3 regions of the Listeria sp. PSOL-1 genome follow, and region 3 is predicted to be linked to each of the others. Evidence: predicted binding sites of a transcription regulator. Region 3 holds the regulator's gene; each other region holds the start of a gene.
The links. The regulator CtsR, encoded in region 3, represses protease genes until heat stress. The targets are predictions, from matches to a motif close to ATGGTCAATAAAGGTCAAACA.
Positions count from the first base shown of each region.

Region 1: a site for CtsR is predicted at 1,482-1,502, ahead of clpB (ATP-dependent chaperone ClpB). Genes of this name have one in related genera too.
Region 2: a site for CtsR is predicted at 4,173-4,193, ahead of clpP (ATP-dependent Clp endopeptidase proteolytic subunit ClpP). Genes of this name have one in related genera too.

Region 1 is NZ_LR760298.1:208,706-214,358, forward strand. It holds gene groL (chaperonin GroEL) at 1-163, shown strand, start outside; gene G6Q10_RS01035 (GNAT family N-acetyltransferase) at 407-1,198, shown strand; gene clpB (ATP-dependent chaperone ClpB) at 1,532-4,135, shown strand; gene gpmA (2,3-diphosphoglycerate-dependent phosphoglycerate mutase) at 4,211-4,900, shown strand; gene G6Q10_RS01050 (YjzD family protein) at 5,084-5,272, opposite strand; gene G6Q10_RS01055 (beta-ketoacyl-ACP synthase III) at 5,450-5,653, shown strand, end outside.
Region 2 is NZ_LR760298.1:1,661,513-1,667,165, reverse strand. It holds gene whiA (DNA-binding protein WhiA) at 1-845, shown strand, start outside; gene namA (NADPH dehydrogenase NamA) at 867-1,880, shown strand; gene G6Q10_RS08060 (NupC/NupG family nucleoside CNT transporter) at 2,130-3,311, shown strand; gene clpP (ATP-dependent Clp endopeptidase proteolytic subunit ClpP) at 3,501-4,094, opposite strand; tRNA gene G6Q10_RS08050 (tRNA-Arg) at 4,293-4,364, shown strand; gene G6Q10_RS08045 (hypothetical protein) at 4,864-5,653, shown strand, end outside.
Region 3 is NZ_LR760298.1:977-6,629, forward strand. It holds rRNA gene G6Q10_RS00005 (23S ribosomal RNA) at 1-2,117, shown strand, start outside; rRNA gene rrf (5S ribosomal RNA) at 2,192-2,307, shown strand; gene G6Q10_RS00015 (CtsR family transcriptional regulator) at 2,444-2,902, shown strand; gene G6Q10_RS00020 (ATP-dependent Clp protease ATP-binding subunit) at 3,132-5,582, shown strand.

The DNA of each region.
Region 1 (5,653 bases), 210 kb from region 3:
AGGTATTGTTGATCCGACAAAAGTTACGCGTTCTGCACTTCAAAATGCTTCTTCTGTTGCAGCACTTCTTTTAACAACAGAGGCTGTGGTCGCAGATAGCCCTGAAGAAAATGCGCCAGCTTCCCCTGATATGGGTATGGGTGGAATGCCTGGAATGATGTAAGATATACGACGAAAGGCCCCGAGGATTTCTAATCTTTTCGCGGGCTTTTTTTTATTAGCTTAAAGCAAGCTCATCATCATCAAACGTAAAATAATTTAATTCACCATTGTAATCGTTTTCTCTCAATTATACGGTATAAATAGCAATTTCATCGGCGTTTATCAGCTGTTGACTTCTTGCTATAATTCAACTAAAATGAAAGCACTTTGCTGTTACTAATTTGTTGTTGAGGAGTGGAAGCACTTGATTAAAAGGCTAACTGCATCGAATGAAGTGGAAGTCATGAAACTGCTTAAACCGGAAGCACTTTTAAATTTATTTATATTAGGCGATATTGAAAATTTTGGTTATGATAATGATTTTATCGATTTATGGGGAGACTTCGATGAAAACCAGCAATTGCGTGCGTGTATGCTACGCTTTGAACATAATTTTTTACCATATGCGAAGTCTTCTGATTTTGATGTGGCTGCTTTTACTAAAATTATCCAAGAAAAAGAAGGTAAAAATATTAATATCAGCGGTATCCCGCGTGTAGTTTCACAATTTGAACAGACGTTGCCTGAAATTAAGGCGAAAAAACAAGAAGCATATTTTTGTAAGTGTACAAATGCAAGCATGATAAATGCCAACCATGAAGTGATTATTCGCCAAGCTAAAGCAGAAGATGTACCTGCAATTGTTACTATGCAAGCAGAAATAAAAGAGTTTGAAGAGCGCGATAGAAATATTGATTTAATGATTGAACAACTTAATCAGGGATCAAAACGAATTTATTATACTGAGCAAAATGGTGAAATCGCATCTGTCGCAGAGACTTCAGCAGAAAATAGCTTTTCAGCAATGATCACAGGAGTGGCAACAAAAGAGAATTATCGCAATCAAAAATTTGCAAGCACAATTCTGAAACGTCTTTGTTGTGACTTACTTGCGGAAGGAAAGACACCCTGTTTGTTTTATCATAATCCAATTGCTGGAAAGATGTACCATAAAATTGGCTTTGAAGATGTTAGCGATTTTGTTTTATATCGGTAACTTTAAGAGTTTAGGTCACCATGTATATTTTTTAGAAAGTATGATTTTAAAGATATAGCGTAGGTGCTATATTTCGGACACGATAAATCGAGCGAAAGCGTTTGTATTAAGGAGTTTGCCAGAATCGGGAAGCGGAGCGTACGACTGTGCGTGAAAACCGGAAGTCTGGCAAACTTTTTTATGCGAGCGCTTATTACTGATTTATTTTGTTTATGCTCCATACTTGTCTTAAAACAGGCGTTTTCATTCGACAAAGAAAGCTAATTTGATGTATAATAACCTTAAGGTCAAAAAAGGTCAAACAACTTCTTGAATCAAAGGAGGAAAAACCAAATGGAAATGCAAAAATTTACACAACAAGTACAAGAATTGATTGCCGGAGCTCAACAACTTGCTATCGAAAAAGAACACCAATCTATTGATGTCGTACATCTTTTCAAAGTATTATTACAAGAAAGCGATTTTGCTAAGCGGATTTATGAGGTTGCACAAGTAGATATAAGCAAACTTGAAATAGAAATAGACCAAGCATTAGCAAAAGTCCCTGCAGTTTCTGGAACGAATATTCAATATGGCCGTTCAATGAGCCAAGATTTATATCAGCTAATCGTTAATGCTGAAAAAATAGAAAAAGAATTAGAGGATGAGTTTGTTTCAACAGAACACTTATTGCTTGCTGTTATGGAACAAAAAAACAGCCCGATTACAGAAGCAATTACATCTCAAAATATTCATTCAAAAGTGATAAAACAAGCCATTATGCAAGTTCGAGGAGGTAAAAAAGTGACAAGTCAAAATGCTGAAGAGAACTATGAAGCTCTAGAAAAATATGGACGGGATCTCATTAAAGAAGTAAGAAGTGGAAAAATAGATCCTGTTATTGGCCGAGACACTGAAATTCGTAACGTGATTCGTATTTTATCACGTAAAACAAAAAATAACCCTGTCCTAATCGGTGAACCGGGTGTAGGGAAAACAGCTATTGTAGAGGGCCTTGCCCAAAGAATTGTCCGAAAAGACGTACCAGAAGGCCTAAAAGATAAAATAATTATATCACTTGATCTAGGTTCGCTTATTGCCGGAGCTAAATATCGCGGCGAATTTGAAGAACGTTTAAAAGCTGTCCTTCAAGAAGTAAAACAATCAGAAGGCCAAATTTTACTTTTTATTGACGAAATTCATACGATTGTCGGCGCTGGGAAAACAGAAGGGGCAATGGATGCAGGCAATATGTTGAAGCCAATGTTAGCACGTGGTGAACTTCATTGTATCGGTGCAACCACACTTGATGAATACCGCCAATATATTGAAAAAGATGCCGCGCTTGAACGTCGCTTTCAAAAAGTCCTGGTCCCAGAGCCAACCGTAGAAGATACAGTCTCTATTTTACGTGGTTTAAAAGAACGCTTTGAAATTCATCATGGGGTTAACATCCATGATAACGCTTTAGTTGCTGCAGCGACATTATCTAATCGTTATATCACAGATCGTTTTTTACCAGACAAAGCCATTGATTTAGTTGACGAGGCTTGTGCAACGATTCGTGTTGAAATTGATTCAATGCCAAGCGAATTAGATGAAGTCACAAGAAAAGTCATGCAGCTTGAGATTGAAGAAGCCGCGTTAAAAGAAGAAAAAGATGTTGCTAGCGAACGCCGCTTAGAAACATTGCAAAAAGAGTTAGCCGACTATAAAGAAGCAGCTAATCAAATGAAAGCCAAGTGGGAAGCAGAAAAAGGCGAGATTGGTAAGATTCGTGAAATCCGTGAAGCCATTGACCAAATGCGCCATGATTTAGAAGAGGCTGAAAACAATTACGATTTAAATCGAGCAGCAGAACTTCGACACGGCAAGATCCCAGCTGCAGAAAAAGAATTAACCGAGTTAGAAGCCGAAAATCGTACAAAAACAACACAAGAAGATCGTTTATTACAAGAGGAAGTGACTGAAAACGAAATTGCCGAAATCATTGGACGTTGGACAGGCATTCCTGTAACTAAGTTAGTAGAAGGTGAACGCGAGAAACTGTTAAAATTAGCAGATGCACTTCATGAAAAAGTCATTGGCCAAGACAATGCTGTCAATTTAGTTAGCGATGCTGTTTTGCGTGCACGCGCCGGGATTAAAGATCCACGTAAGCCAATCGGTTCATTTATTTTTCTTGGACCAACAGGTGTCGGGAAAACGGAATTAGCTAAAGCATTGGCGTACAACCTATTTGATTCAGAAGACCACATGATTCGAATCGATATGAGCGAATACATGGAGAAACATTCTGTATCGCGACTTGTTGGAGCTCCTCCTGGTTATGTCGGCTATGAAGAAGGCGGACAATTAACAGAAGCCGTCCGTCGTAATCCATATTCAATTATTTTATTAGATGAAATCGAAAAAGCCCATCCTGATGTATTTAATATCCTCTTACAAGTCCTAGATGACGGTCGCATTACAGATTCAAAAGGTCGGATGGTCGATTTCAAGAATACAGTGATCATCATGACAAGTAATATTGGCTCTACATTATTACTAGAACGAACAGCAAATGGTGAAATTTCAGCAGAATTGGAGAAAGATGTGCTTCAAATTCTACAATCTTCCTTTAAACCAGAATTTTTAAATCGTGTGGATGATATCATCTTATTTAAACCACTTTCACTTGAAAACATTAAAGGAATTGTTGAGAAATTAGTTCATGAATTACAATGGCGTTTACAAGATCAAGAAATAAATATCGCTATTTCTAATGCCGCAAAAGCATTTATTGCAGAAGAAGCCTATGATCCAATTTACGGAGCACGGCCATTAAAACGCTATTTAGTGCGCCATATGGAAACGCCTCTTGCCCGTGAAATCGTTGCTGGAAAGGTAATGCCACATGCTACTGTTGAAATTGATCTTGCAAATAATGAGTTAACCTTTAACACAAAAAACGCCTAACTAAAGCGTTTAGTTTTCACGGAACAGGGAAAAATGGATTGGCTAGATAAACGCTAGTAGGGAAGGATGAGTAAAATGAAACTAGTATTAATTCGTCACGGACAAAGTGAGTGGAATAAGTTAAACCTATTTACAGGTTGGCATGATGTTGATTTGTCAGAAGAAGGAATCATTGAAGCAAAAACAGCCGGGAAAAAAATAAAAGAAGCAGGTTTAGAATTTGATGTCGCTTTTACTTCGGTCTTAACCCGCGCCATTAAAACATTAAACTATGTATTAGAAGAGTCAAATCAAATGTGGCTTCCTGTTTATAAATCATGGCGTCTAAATGAAAGACATTACGGAGCGTTACAAGGTTTAAATAAACAAGAAACAGCCGAAAAATATGGCGCAGACCAAGTACAACTATGGCGCAGAAGCTATGACACGCTTCCTCCTCTTCTTGAAGAAAATGATAAACGCCAAGCAAAAAACGATCGCCGTTACGATTTGCTTGATGCGCATGCCATTCCTTCAGGTGAAAATTTAAAAGTGACCTTAGAACGCGTGATACCTTATTGGATGGACATCATTGCACCCCAAATAAAATCAGGCAAACGAGTGGTTATCGCTGCCCATGGGAATAGTTTACGTGCCTTAGCTAAATTTTTAGAAGATATTAGCGATGATGACATTATGCAGCTAGAAATACCAACAGGGGTTCCATTGGTTTATGAATTAGATGAAAATTTAAAGCCAACGAATAAATACTATCTTGATAAGTAAAGAAAAGTCTTTGATATGAACAAAATAAATCGGCGACAAGCGATCACATTGAAGAGGTTTACCGGGCTTCTGTCAAACTTCTTCAATGCGATCGTTTTCGCTCGATTTGTCATGTTCAAAATAGAATTGAATGCCACTTGTTCCAGACTTCAAAACGGACTTGAAGGTTGCCTCAAACCAAAATTATTTAAGATCATAAATTTCGCTGTCTTTTGGCATTAAAAGTGGGATTAAAAATACAAAGAATGAAATGGCCACTGTTAAAACAAGACCTCTTGTGAAATTGAATGATACATACAACATAGAAGCAAGGACAAATTCTGTCATCATCGAAAGTAAGAAAGCCCAAATTACTGTAACAATATAGCGCATAACTACACCTCATTTCGCTTAAATCACGAATCCATTCTAGCATATTCTTTAAAAAGATACCAGCTCAGTTTATTTTTTTACATTTGAAGATTGCCAAAAAAAACATTCTCTGCTAAAATTAGTACCAGGTCATAAAACGAAAATTACTTTTTAAATATATAATTTGGAGGAAGACAGATGAACGCAGGTATTTTAGGAGTTGGAAAATACGTTCCTGAACGTGTTTTAACGAATTTTGATTTAGAAAAAATGATAGATACATCTGATGAGTGGATTCGCACACGTACTGGCATTCAAGAAAGAAGAATCGCCAAAGAGAATGAATATACGCATGATATGGCATATGAAGCTGCTAAAAGAGCAATTGAAGATGCCAATTTA
Region 2 (5,653 bases), 1.7 Mb from region 3:
TAGCAGACGTACAAACAGAAAATGCTGCAATTGCAAGGCGGATGTATCAGTTATTAAAGCGCATTTATGATATTCAAGCAGAACTTCTTGTTCGTAAAAAAATGAAGTTGAAAAAAAATAACGTGTATATCGTACGTATTAAAGTAAATACAAAAGAAATTTTAACCGATCTTCGTATTTTGGATGAAAGTTTTGCTTTTACGAAAGATATCGATGCCAAGTTTATCGAAAAGCGTGCCATTAAACGTGCTTATCTAAGAGGAGCCTTTTTAGCAAGCGGTTCGGTCAACAACCCAGAAACCTCTTCTTACCATTTAGAAATTTTTTCATTTTATGAAGAGCATAATCAAGCCATTTGTGCGTTAATGAATCAATTTCATTTAAATGCACGTATTATTGAACGGAAAAAGGGCTTTATCACCTATTTAAAAGAAGCAGAAAAGATTACGGAATTTCTAAGTATTATCGGAGCAACAACGGCATTACTCCATTTTGAAGATGTCCGTATCATGCGCGATATGCGAAATTCAGTGAATCGTCTTGTAAATTGTGAAACAGCCAATTTAAATAAAACAATTAATGCTGCGGTTAGACAAATTGATAATATTAAATACATTCAAGAAGCAGTAGGGCTTGAAGCGCTACCCGAACGTTTACGCGAGATTGCTGAACTGCGGATTTCCTATGAAGATGTTACACTAAAAGAGTTAGGTGAAATGCTTTCAAGTGGTCCAATAACGAAGTCTGGTATCAATCATCGTTTACGCAAAATAGATGAGATCGCCGAACGCTTAAAAAAAGGGGAATCCCCTTCACAAGTAGGACTTAGAGTGCCACAAAAATAAAGGAAAAGGAAGCGAATAGGAATGTCCAAATTATTTTCAAGTTATAAACTGCAAAACATTACATTGAAAAATCGCCTAGTAATGGCGCCAATGTGTATGTATTCTGTTGAAAAAGGTGACGGGATAGCAACTGATTTTCACTTTGCACATTACGTTTCACGTGCAGCAGGAGGAACAGGTTTAATTTTACTTGAAGCAACAGCAGTCGCAAAAATAGGACGTATTTCTCCATTGGACTTAGGCATTTGGGACGACAAACAAATACCAGCGCTTAAGCGAATTGTAAATAGTGTGCATGAGCACGAGGCTAAGATCGGCATTCAGCTAGCACATGCTGGGCGAAAGGCAGAAATTCCAGGTAAAATCGTTGCTCCTTCAAGTATTCCTTTTAATGACGATAGCGTAATACCAGATGAATTAACAACCAGCGAAATTCATGAAATTGTCGCAGCTTTTAGACATGCTGCTTCTCGCGCTCTTGAAGCTGGTTTCGATGTTATTGAAATTCATGCGGCACATGGCTATTTGTTGCATCAATTTTTATCGCCTATTTCTAATCGCCGGGAAGATGTATATGGTGGACCAGCTGGTAATCGCTACCGCATCTTAAGTGAAGTCATAAAAGCAGTTCGCGAAGTTTGGAATGGACCAATACTTGTCCGTATTTCTGCTACAGATTATACACATGCAGGCTTACAAATAGATGATTATCTCCCATTTGCGAAATGGATGAAAGCAGATGGTGTAGATTTGCTGGATGTAAGTGCAGGTGGACTTGTCGCTGTTATGCCAAAAAGCTATCCAGGCTACCAAGTTCCTTTTGCTGAAAAAATTCGGAGCTTTGCTGGAATTGCAACGGGAGCTGTGGGCTTAATTACAAATGGCTTGCAAGCAGAGGAAATCCTTGGTAATGAACGTGCTGATTTAATTTTTATTGGACGCGAACTATTGCGTAACCCTTATTTTGCAAAAGTAGCTGCTGAACAATTAGGAGAAAAAATTGAAGGCCCCAAACAATATGGGCGTGCTTGGTAAAGCTGTTATAAATGGCATCAACTTTCGCTTTGCAGGTTTTGAAAGAAATGGCCTTTATTTTCTTTTCAAAACTTGTAAATCGAGGTGCTATCGTTTATTTGAAACAGGAAGATTGAAAATTCAAATAAAACATCGCGCTAAACTTTTATATTTTTACCCTAAATCATGGATTAACTATTTACATGTAGTAAGGAATAGGCGATAATAACAAGGGATGTATTATATTTATCGTTTCTAGGGGGTTATTGAATGAAATTTTTAATTTTTATACTAGGAATTGCAGTGCCATTTTTAATTGCTTTTCTTGCCAGTAGTGACCGAAAAAAGATTCGAATTAAACCAATTATTTTAATGCTCGTAGTCCAAATTGCTTTGGCGTATATCCTGTTAAATACATCGGCTGGCCTTGTTGTTATAAAAGGCATTAGCAATATGTTTGGTGCTATTTTAGGCTATGCTAAGGAAGGTGTAGACTTTGTTTTTGGCGGAATAGCGAATAAAGGGGAAGCGCCATTTTTCTTAACTGTATTGTTACCCATCGTTTTTATTTCTGCTTTAATAGGGATCTTACATCATTTTAAAATTTTACAACTTATTATTCGTGCGATTGGCTTTTTGATTAGTAAGATCAATGGTTTAGGGAAGCTCGAATCGTATAATGCAATAGCAGCTGCGATCTTAGGGCAATCTGAAGTATTTATTACACTTAAAGATCAACTTAAAGATTTACCAAGCAAACGTTTATATACGCTTTGTGCATCGGCTATGTCAACCGTATCAATGACCGTTGTTGGCTCTTATATGACATTGATTGAACCTAAATATGTAGTGACTGCACTCGTGCTTAATTTATTTAGCGGGTTTACCATTATACATATTATCAACCCATACACTGTCAGCCCTGAGGAAGATATTTTAGAAATTAATGAAGAAAGACGTCCTTCGTTTTTCGAAATGCTAAGTGAATATATTATGCTAGGTTTTACTGTTGCGGTAACTGTTGGAGCTATGTTGATCGGTTTTATCGCCTTAATTGGCGGAGTTAATGGTGTTTTTGATTCCATTTTCGGCATTAGTTTCCAAGAGATTCTAGGCTATGTTTTTGCGCCATTCGCCTTTATTATGGGAGTTCCTGCTAAAGATATCGTTGAAGCAGGGAGCATTATGGCAACGAAACTTGTAACAAATGAATTTGTGGCAATGATTGACCTGACGAAAGTTGTTGGAGATTTGACACCAAAAACAGTGGGGATCATTTCAACTTTCCTTGTCTCCTTTGCGAACTTTTCTTCAATTGGAATTATCGTAGGAGCAACGAAAAGTATTGATAAAACACAGGCTAATGTTGTCGCGAAGTTCGGATTGAAATTGTTACTTGGTGCAACGCTTGTAAGCCTTGTAACAGGTGCAATTGTTGGTTTAATGTTATAACACATAAACAAAATAAATCGGCGACAAGCGCTCGCGATTGAAGAGGTTTGCCAGATTTTCGGAAGTTGTACGCTTCCGATTTCTGGCAAACCTCTTCAATTACAAACGCTTTCGCTTGATTTGTCGTATTCGAAATATAGAATTTCCGCTAATTTTTTGAATCGTGTGAGCTTCTACACTCATTTTTCATTATTTAATAGTTGAACTGTTTACTATAATATCATCAATTAAACCATATTCTTTAGCTTCCGTTGCATCCATAAAATTATCACGATCGGTATCACGAGCAATAACCTCAATTGGTTGCCCAGTTTTTTCGGATAAGATGCGGTTCATGCGTTCTTTAATTTTAAGAATATGGCGTGCAGCAATTTCAATTTCTGTTGCTTGACCTTGTGCACCGCCTAGTGGTTGGTGAATCATGATTTCTGCATTTGGCAAGGCAAAACGTTTGCCACTCGTACCAGCTGCAAGTAAAAAAGAACCCATTGATGCAGCCATTCCCATACCAATTGTCTGAACATCAGAATTAACAAAATTCATTGTGTCATAAATCGCCATACCAGCGGAAATATTACCACCTGGCGAATTGATATAAAGGAAAATGTCTTTTTCAGAATCTATGGCATCTAAAAATAAGAGCTGTGCAACGATCGAGTTTGCCACGTCATCATTGATCTGGCTACCAAGCATAATAATCCGGTCTTTTAATAAGCGAGAATAAATGTCATAAGCACGTTCTCCACGGCTTGTCTGTTCAATAACTGTAGGAATTAAATTCATAATTCAAAAACCTCCTGTATGAGCTTAAATATTTAGGATAGAAAAAGCTTTTCTATACGATACCCTCATCATACACTCTTGGTCAAAATAGGTCAAATGATAGACCTTGAAGAGGCTATTTTTTAGTGATTTGACTAAGTTTACTTGTTTTAAACTACTTTTTCAGGTATAATACTAATTTGTATGGGATTATATATAGCCCTCGTGGTGCAACGGATAGCACGTGAGATTCCGGTTCTTAAAATGGGGGTTCGATTCCCTCCGAGGGCGTTTTTAATAAATTAAAAACATCTTATAAATGGCGTTAAACTTAGCTCTGGTAGGGCATTTGCTATTTATAAGATGTTTTTTATCTATCATTAAAACCAATTTCACTCATAATTTTTTAAAAATAAAAAATTATGAGTGAAATTGGACTCGAAAGTTTTGTTTTGATATAATTTTTTTATGATAAAGAAAGGGAGAGATGATCCTATCAAATATTTTATTACGTATAGTTTATTTGTTATTAATCTGATCGGGTTTTTAATGTATAATACGGGGAATTTTTCTATTTTCAATAATGAAATATTATTTTACGTAATCATGTTAGTACTACCTGTTGTTACACAGGTTTTATTAGGTATCATATTACGGTTGACAACAAGTAAAGTTTTTAGTTTGTTAATTGTATCGTTTTTCTTGATTAATTTTTTGGTACTGATTAGTCAATTACTTATTATATTGATTGGGTTTCAAAATTATAGTTAAACTAGGGAGAGAATGTTTAGTGAAAAATATTGGTTATTGCTTAGTGCTAATTTTAATAACTATTCTAGCTTATCATTGTAACATTCAGGAAGTAAATGCAGTAGAAGTCAACTATGTTAATATTTATAAAAATGGCATTAAAAAAAATATTATAAATCCCTTTTCCTTTTCCTATAAAAAATGGGAAAAAGAAATAGCTAACCCTTTATACTTGAATTATGAAAACATGAAAGGGGAAGAATTATTACCAAAAAATATTGATTTTAAAACATGGGTAGAGGTGAATCATTATGGGATTGTTCCAGGTACTAGTGATAAAATATTGGAAGAGAAAACTTACGATATTTTATCAAGATTAAAAAATAGTGTATCCAGTAATAGTAACATTGAAAGGTTTGTAAAAGCTGTTAAACCGGGTGATATTATTTATACAACTGAGTATACGTTATCTGGTTTTATTGGGCATGCTGCTATGTCAAATGGCAATGGCTGGATTGTTGAAATGCCAGGAGGACGAAATTGGATAAAAGGTATACCAAATAATAACAACCAATGCACAACCAGACAGTACATAAGTAAGCATATTACACAGTGGAATTATGTTTATAGAGTTCCCAGTAAATCATTGGCAGATAAAGTAGCTAAATATGCAGATCGGACGTTTTATTCTTCTAAAGGAAGTAGAATAAAGGACAGGCATGTGACGTATAAAATTAATTTTTCTATTAGAGAGTATAATCCTAGCTATTGTTCAAAACTAATATACTATTCATATTACTACGGAAGTGGAAATTTACCAGTTATGATCC
Region 3 (5,653 bases):
GGTAGCGGAGAAATTCCAATCGAACTTGGAGATAGCTGGTTCTCTCCGAAATAGCTTTAGGGCTAGCCTCGAAGTAGAGAGTCATGGAGGTAGAGCACTGTTTGGACTAGGGGCCCCTCTCGGGTTACCGAATTCAGATAAACTCCGAATGCCATTGACTTATCTTCGGGAGTCAGACTGCGAGTGATAAGATCCGTAGTCGAAAGGGAAACAGCCCAGACCACCAGTTAAGGTCCCCAAATATACGTTAAGTGGAAAAGGATGTGGGGTTGCTTAGACAACCAGGATGTTGGCTTAGAAGCAGCCACCATTGAAAGAGTGCGTAATAGCTCACTGGTCGAGTGACCCCGCGCCGAAAATGTACCGGGGCTAAACGTATTACCGAAACTGTGGATGAACATCGTAAGATGTTCGTGGTAGGAGAGCGTTCTAAGGGCAGAGAAGCCAGACCGAAAGGACTGGTGGAGCGCTTAGAAGTGAGAATGCCGGTATGAGTAGCGAAAGAAGGGTGAGAATCCCTTCCACCGAATATCTAAGGTTTCCTGAGGAAGGCTCGTCCGCTCAGGGTTAGTCGGGACCTAAGCCGAGGCCGATAGGCGTAGGCGATGGACAACAGGTGGAGATTCCTGTACCCGCGCTATTTGTTTGACCGAAGGGGTGACACAGAAGGATAAGGAAGCGCACAGATGGAAAGGTGCGTCCAAGCAGTGAGTGTAAGAAGTAGGCAAATCCGCTTCTTACGAAGCATGAGCTGTGATGGGGAAGGAAATTAAAGTACGGAAGTTCCTGATTTCACGCTGTCAAGAAAAGCCTCTAGGAAGAGTAGAGCGGCCCGTACCGCAAACCGACACAGGTAGATGAGGAGAGAATCCTAAGGTGAGCGAGAGAACTCTCGTTAAGGAACTCGGCAAAATGACCCCGTAACTTCGGGAGAAGGGGTGCTCTGATAGGGTGAAAGCCCGAGAGAGCCGCAGTGAATAGGCCCAGGCGACTGTTTAGCAAAAACACAGGTCTCTGCAAAACCGTAAGGTGACGTATAGGGGCTGACGCCTGCCCGGTGCTGGAAGGTTAAGAGGAGCGCTTAGCGTAAGCGAAGGTGCGAATTGAAGCCCCAGTAAACGGCGGCCGTAACTATAACGGTCCTAAGGTAGCGAAATTCCTTGTCGGGTAAGTTCCGACCCGCACGAAAGGCGCAACGATCTGGGCACTGTCTCAACGAGAGACTCGGTGAAATTATAGTACCTGTGAAGATGCAGGTTACCCGCGACAGGACGGAAAGACCCCGTGGAGCTTTACTGCAACCTGATATGGAATGTTTGTACAGCTTGTACAGGATAGGTAGGAGCCAAAGAGCCGCGCGCGCCAGCGTGCGAGGAGGCAATGGTGGGATACTACCCCTGCTGTATGACCATTCTAACCCGCCACACTTAGCGTGTGGGGAGACAGTGTCAGGTGGGCAGTTTGACTGGGGCGGTCGCCTCCTAAAGAGTAACGGAGGCGCCCAAAGGTTCCCTCAGAATGGATGGAAATCATTCGCAGAGTGTAAAGGCACAAGGGAGCTTGACTGCGAGACTGACAAGTCGAGCAGGGACGAAAGTCGGGCTTAGTGATCCGGTGGTACCGCATGGAAGGGCCATCGCTCAACGGATAAAAGCTACCCCGGGGATAACAGGCTTATCTCCCCCAAGAGTCCACATCGACGGGGAGGTTTGGCACCTCGATGTCGGCTCGTCGCATCCTGGGGCTGTAGTCGGTCCCAAGGGTTGGGCTGTTCGCCCATTAAAGCGGCACGCGAGCTGGGTTCAGAACGTCGTGAGACAGTTCGGTCCCTATCCGTCGCGGGCGCAGGAAATTTGAGAGGAGCTGTCCTTAGTACGAGAGGACCGGGATGGACGCACCGCTGGTGTACCAGTTGTTCCGCCAGGAGCATCGCTGGGTAGCTATGTGCGGACGGGATAAACGCTGAAAGCATCTAAGCGTGAAGCCCCCCTCGAGATGAGATTTCCCATTTCGAAAGAAAGTAAGATCCCTGAAAGAAGATCAGGTAGATAGGTTTGGAGTGGAAGTATGGCGACATATGGAGCGGACAAATACTAATCGATCGAGGACTTATCCTTAAAAAAGACTCTTGGAGTCAGGTTTAATCACCCTTTTTATCTAGTTTTGAAAGAATCATCTTTCAATGAATAAGTCTGGTAGCAATGGCGAGAAGGTCACACCCGTTCCCATCCCGAACACGGTAGTTAAGCTTCTCTGCGCCGATGGTAGTGGGGGGCTTCCCCCTGTGAGAGTAGGTCGCTGCCGGGCTGTTGAGTAAAGCATTTGCACTTTTTTAAGTGTAAATGCTTTTTTATTTATAAGCCAATCTATTGCAATTTAGTTTGCTTTTCTAGTATAATTAAAGTCAAAATTAGTCAAAGTCAAGTGAAAGGAGCTCTATGTGATGAGGAATATTTCTGACATCATTGAGGCTTATTTAAAGCAAGTATTAGAGTCAAGCGAGGCTGTTGAAATTAAAAGAAGTGAAATCGCTAATAAATTTGAATGTGTCCCATCACAAATAAATTATGTAATTAATACAAGATTTACAATGGAACGTGGTTATATTGTGGAAAGTAAACGCGGAGGCGGAGGATATATTCGAATTATTAAAGTGAAAATGAGTGACAAGTTACAGCTTTTAGAAGCTATTATTTCAATGGTACACGGCAAAAAAGTTTCACAAGTTTTTTCAGAAGATGTATTACTTCGTTTGCTTGAGGAACAAGTCATCAGTAAAAAAGAAGCGAGGTTAATGCTAGCTGCTTTGGATCGCGAGGTTTTAATATTGCCGCTTCCTGATCGTGATATTTTACGTGGTAGAATACTTGAAGCAATGTTAGTCGCTTTAAAATATGATTAAATTCTTTAAAACAGATGGATTAAAAGCTCTATTTTGTGGTAAGAAATAAAAGATACAATCTTATTCAACGTTTTCAGGTTTCTAATTGAATGTCATAAAGAACAAATTTTACAAAATTTGACATAACCTGTTAAACAAATTATTATGCAAGAAGAGTTGCCTATATGAATAAAAATGTAGTAGAAGTCATTTTTGCTTTACATTCATAGGTAAAAGGAGGAAAACAACAATGATGTTTGGACGATTTACACAAAGAGCACAGAAAGTTCTCGCATTATCACAAGAAGAGGCTATGCGCCTTAACCATAGTAACCTAGGAACAGAACATATCTTACTCGGTTTAGTAAACGAAGGCGAAGGTATTGCTGCAAAAGCTTTATATGAATTAGGAATCGATACTGAAAAGTTACAGGAAGAAGTAGAATCTTTAATTGGAGAGGGCGAAATTCCTGTAACCACAATACAATATACCCCCCGCGCTAAAAAAGTAATTGAATTATCTATGGATGAAGCACGTAAGTTAGGTCATACTTATGTAGGAACCGAGCACATACTTCTTGGTTTAATACGCGAAGGTGAAGGTATTGCTGCACGTGTATTGAGTAACCTTGGTGTCAGTTTAAATAAGGCACGCCAGCAGGTATTGCAATTACTTGGAAGCGGTGAAGGTACAAGCGCTGGGAGACAAACAAATACACAAGCAACCCCTACTTTAGACAGTCTAGCTCGTGATTTAACAGTCATTGCACGTGAGGAAAACTTAGACCCTGTTATCGGGCGTGGAAAAGAAATTCAACGTGTAATTGAAGTATTAAGTAGACGTACTAAAAATAACCCTGTTTTAATTGGTGAACCTGGTGTTGGTAAAACTGCTATTGCTGAAGGTTTAGCACAACAAATTATTCGAGGCGAAGTACCTGAAATGTTACGTAACAAACGTGTTATGACACTTGATATGGGTACGGTTGTTGCTGGGACTAAGTATCGTGGCGAGTTTGAAGATCGTTTAAAAAAAGTTATGGATGAAATTAGACAAGCAGGAAATGTAATTTTATTTATTGATGAGTTGCATACATTGATTGGTGCTGGCGGAGCAGAAGGAGCAATCGATGCATCAAATATTTTAAAACCACCTCTAGCTCGTGGAGAACTGCAATGTATTGGTGCAACTACACTTGATGAATATCGTAAATATATCGAAAAAGATGCTGCTTTAGAAAGACGTTTCCAACCTATTAAAGTAGCCGAGCCGACAACAGAAGAATCTATCCAAATTTTACGAGGCTTACGAGATCGTTATGAAGCACACCATCGCGTAGCAATCACAGATGAGGCCTTAGAAGCTGCTGTAAGGCTGTCTGACCGCTATATTTCCGACCGATTTTTACCGGATAAGGCGATTGATGTGATTGATGAAGCAGGCTCAAAAGTGCGTCTAAAAGCTTATACAACGCCATCTAACCTAAAAGAAATGGAAGATAAATTAACCGAACTTAGAAAAGAAAAAGATGCCGCTGTCCAAGGTCAAGAATTTGAGAAAGCTGCTTCTCTTCGTGATACCGAGCAAAAATTAAAAAAAGTTTTAGAAAAGAAGAAAACGAACTGGAAAGAGCAACAAGGAGCGGATAACAGTCAGGTAACGGAAGATATAATTGCTGAAGTCGTTGCAAGCTGGACTGGCATTCCTGTTACCAAACTTGCAGAAACCGAAACGAATAGACTTTTAAATATGGAAAAAATATTACATGAACGTGTGATCGGACAAGATGAAGCCGTTAAAGCTGTTGCATTAGCAGTTAGACGTGCGAGAGCAGGACTTAAAGATCCAAAACGCCCTATAGGTTCTTTTATTTTCCTTGGTCCAACTGGTGTTGGTAAAACAGAGCTAGCTAGAGCTTTAGCAGAAGCAATGTTTGATGATGAAAAAGCAATGATTCGTGTTGATATGTCAGAGTACATGGAGAAATTTTCTACTGCCCGCTTAGTTGGTTCTCCTCCTGGATATGTCGGTTATGAAGAGGGCGGTCAGCTAACCGAGAAGGTACGTCAAAATCCGTATTCTGTTATTTTACTTGATGAAATTGAAAAAGCGCATCCTGATGTGTTTAATATGCTACTTCAAGTCCTTGATGATGGACGTTTGACAGATTCTAAAGGCCGTGTAGTTGATTTTCGTAATACCGTAATTATTATGACATCAAACGTTGGAGCACAAGAAATGACGCAAGACAAATCAGTCGGTTTTAACGCTACTGATTTAACAAAAGATCATAAAGCCATGGAACATCGTGTTTTACAAGAACTAAAACAAACATTCCGTCCAGAATTTATCAATCGAATTGATGAAACGATTGTCTTTCATTCACTTTCTGAAAAGGAATTGAAGAAAATTGTGACGCTCCTTACAAGACAACTTACTAGTCGTCTTCTCGAACGCGATATTCATGTTAAATTAACTGAAGGAGCCAAAGCGAAAATCGTAAAAGATGGGTATGATCCTGAATATGGTGCGCGTCCACTTAAGCGTGCGATTCAAAAAAATATTGAAGATCGTCTTTCTGAAGAATTGTTACGTGGAGCCATTAAAGTCGGTGACAAAGTAGAAATCGGCGTGAAAGATGGTGAGCTTGAGGTTCGTAAAAAAAATAATTCTATTCGTAAAAAAGAAAGTATAAAATAAAATGCTAAATGAGTCGGGGATATAATGCAATTTAGCTCTATTCTTTAAGAAAACACGATTTTAAAAAAGTA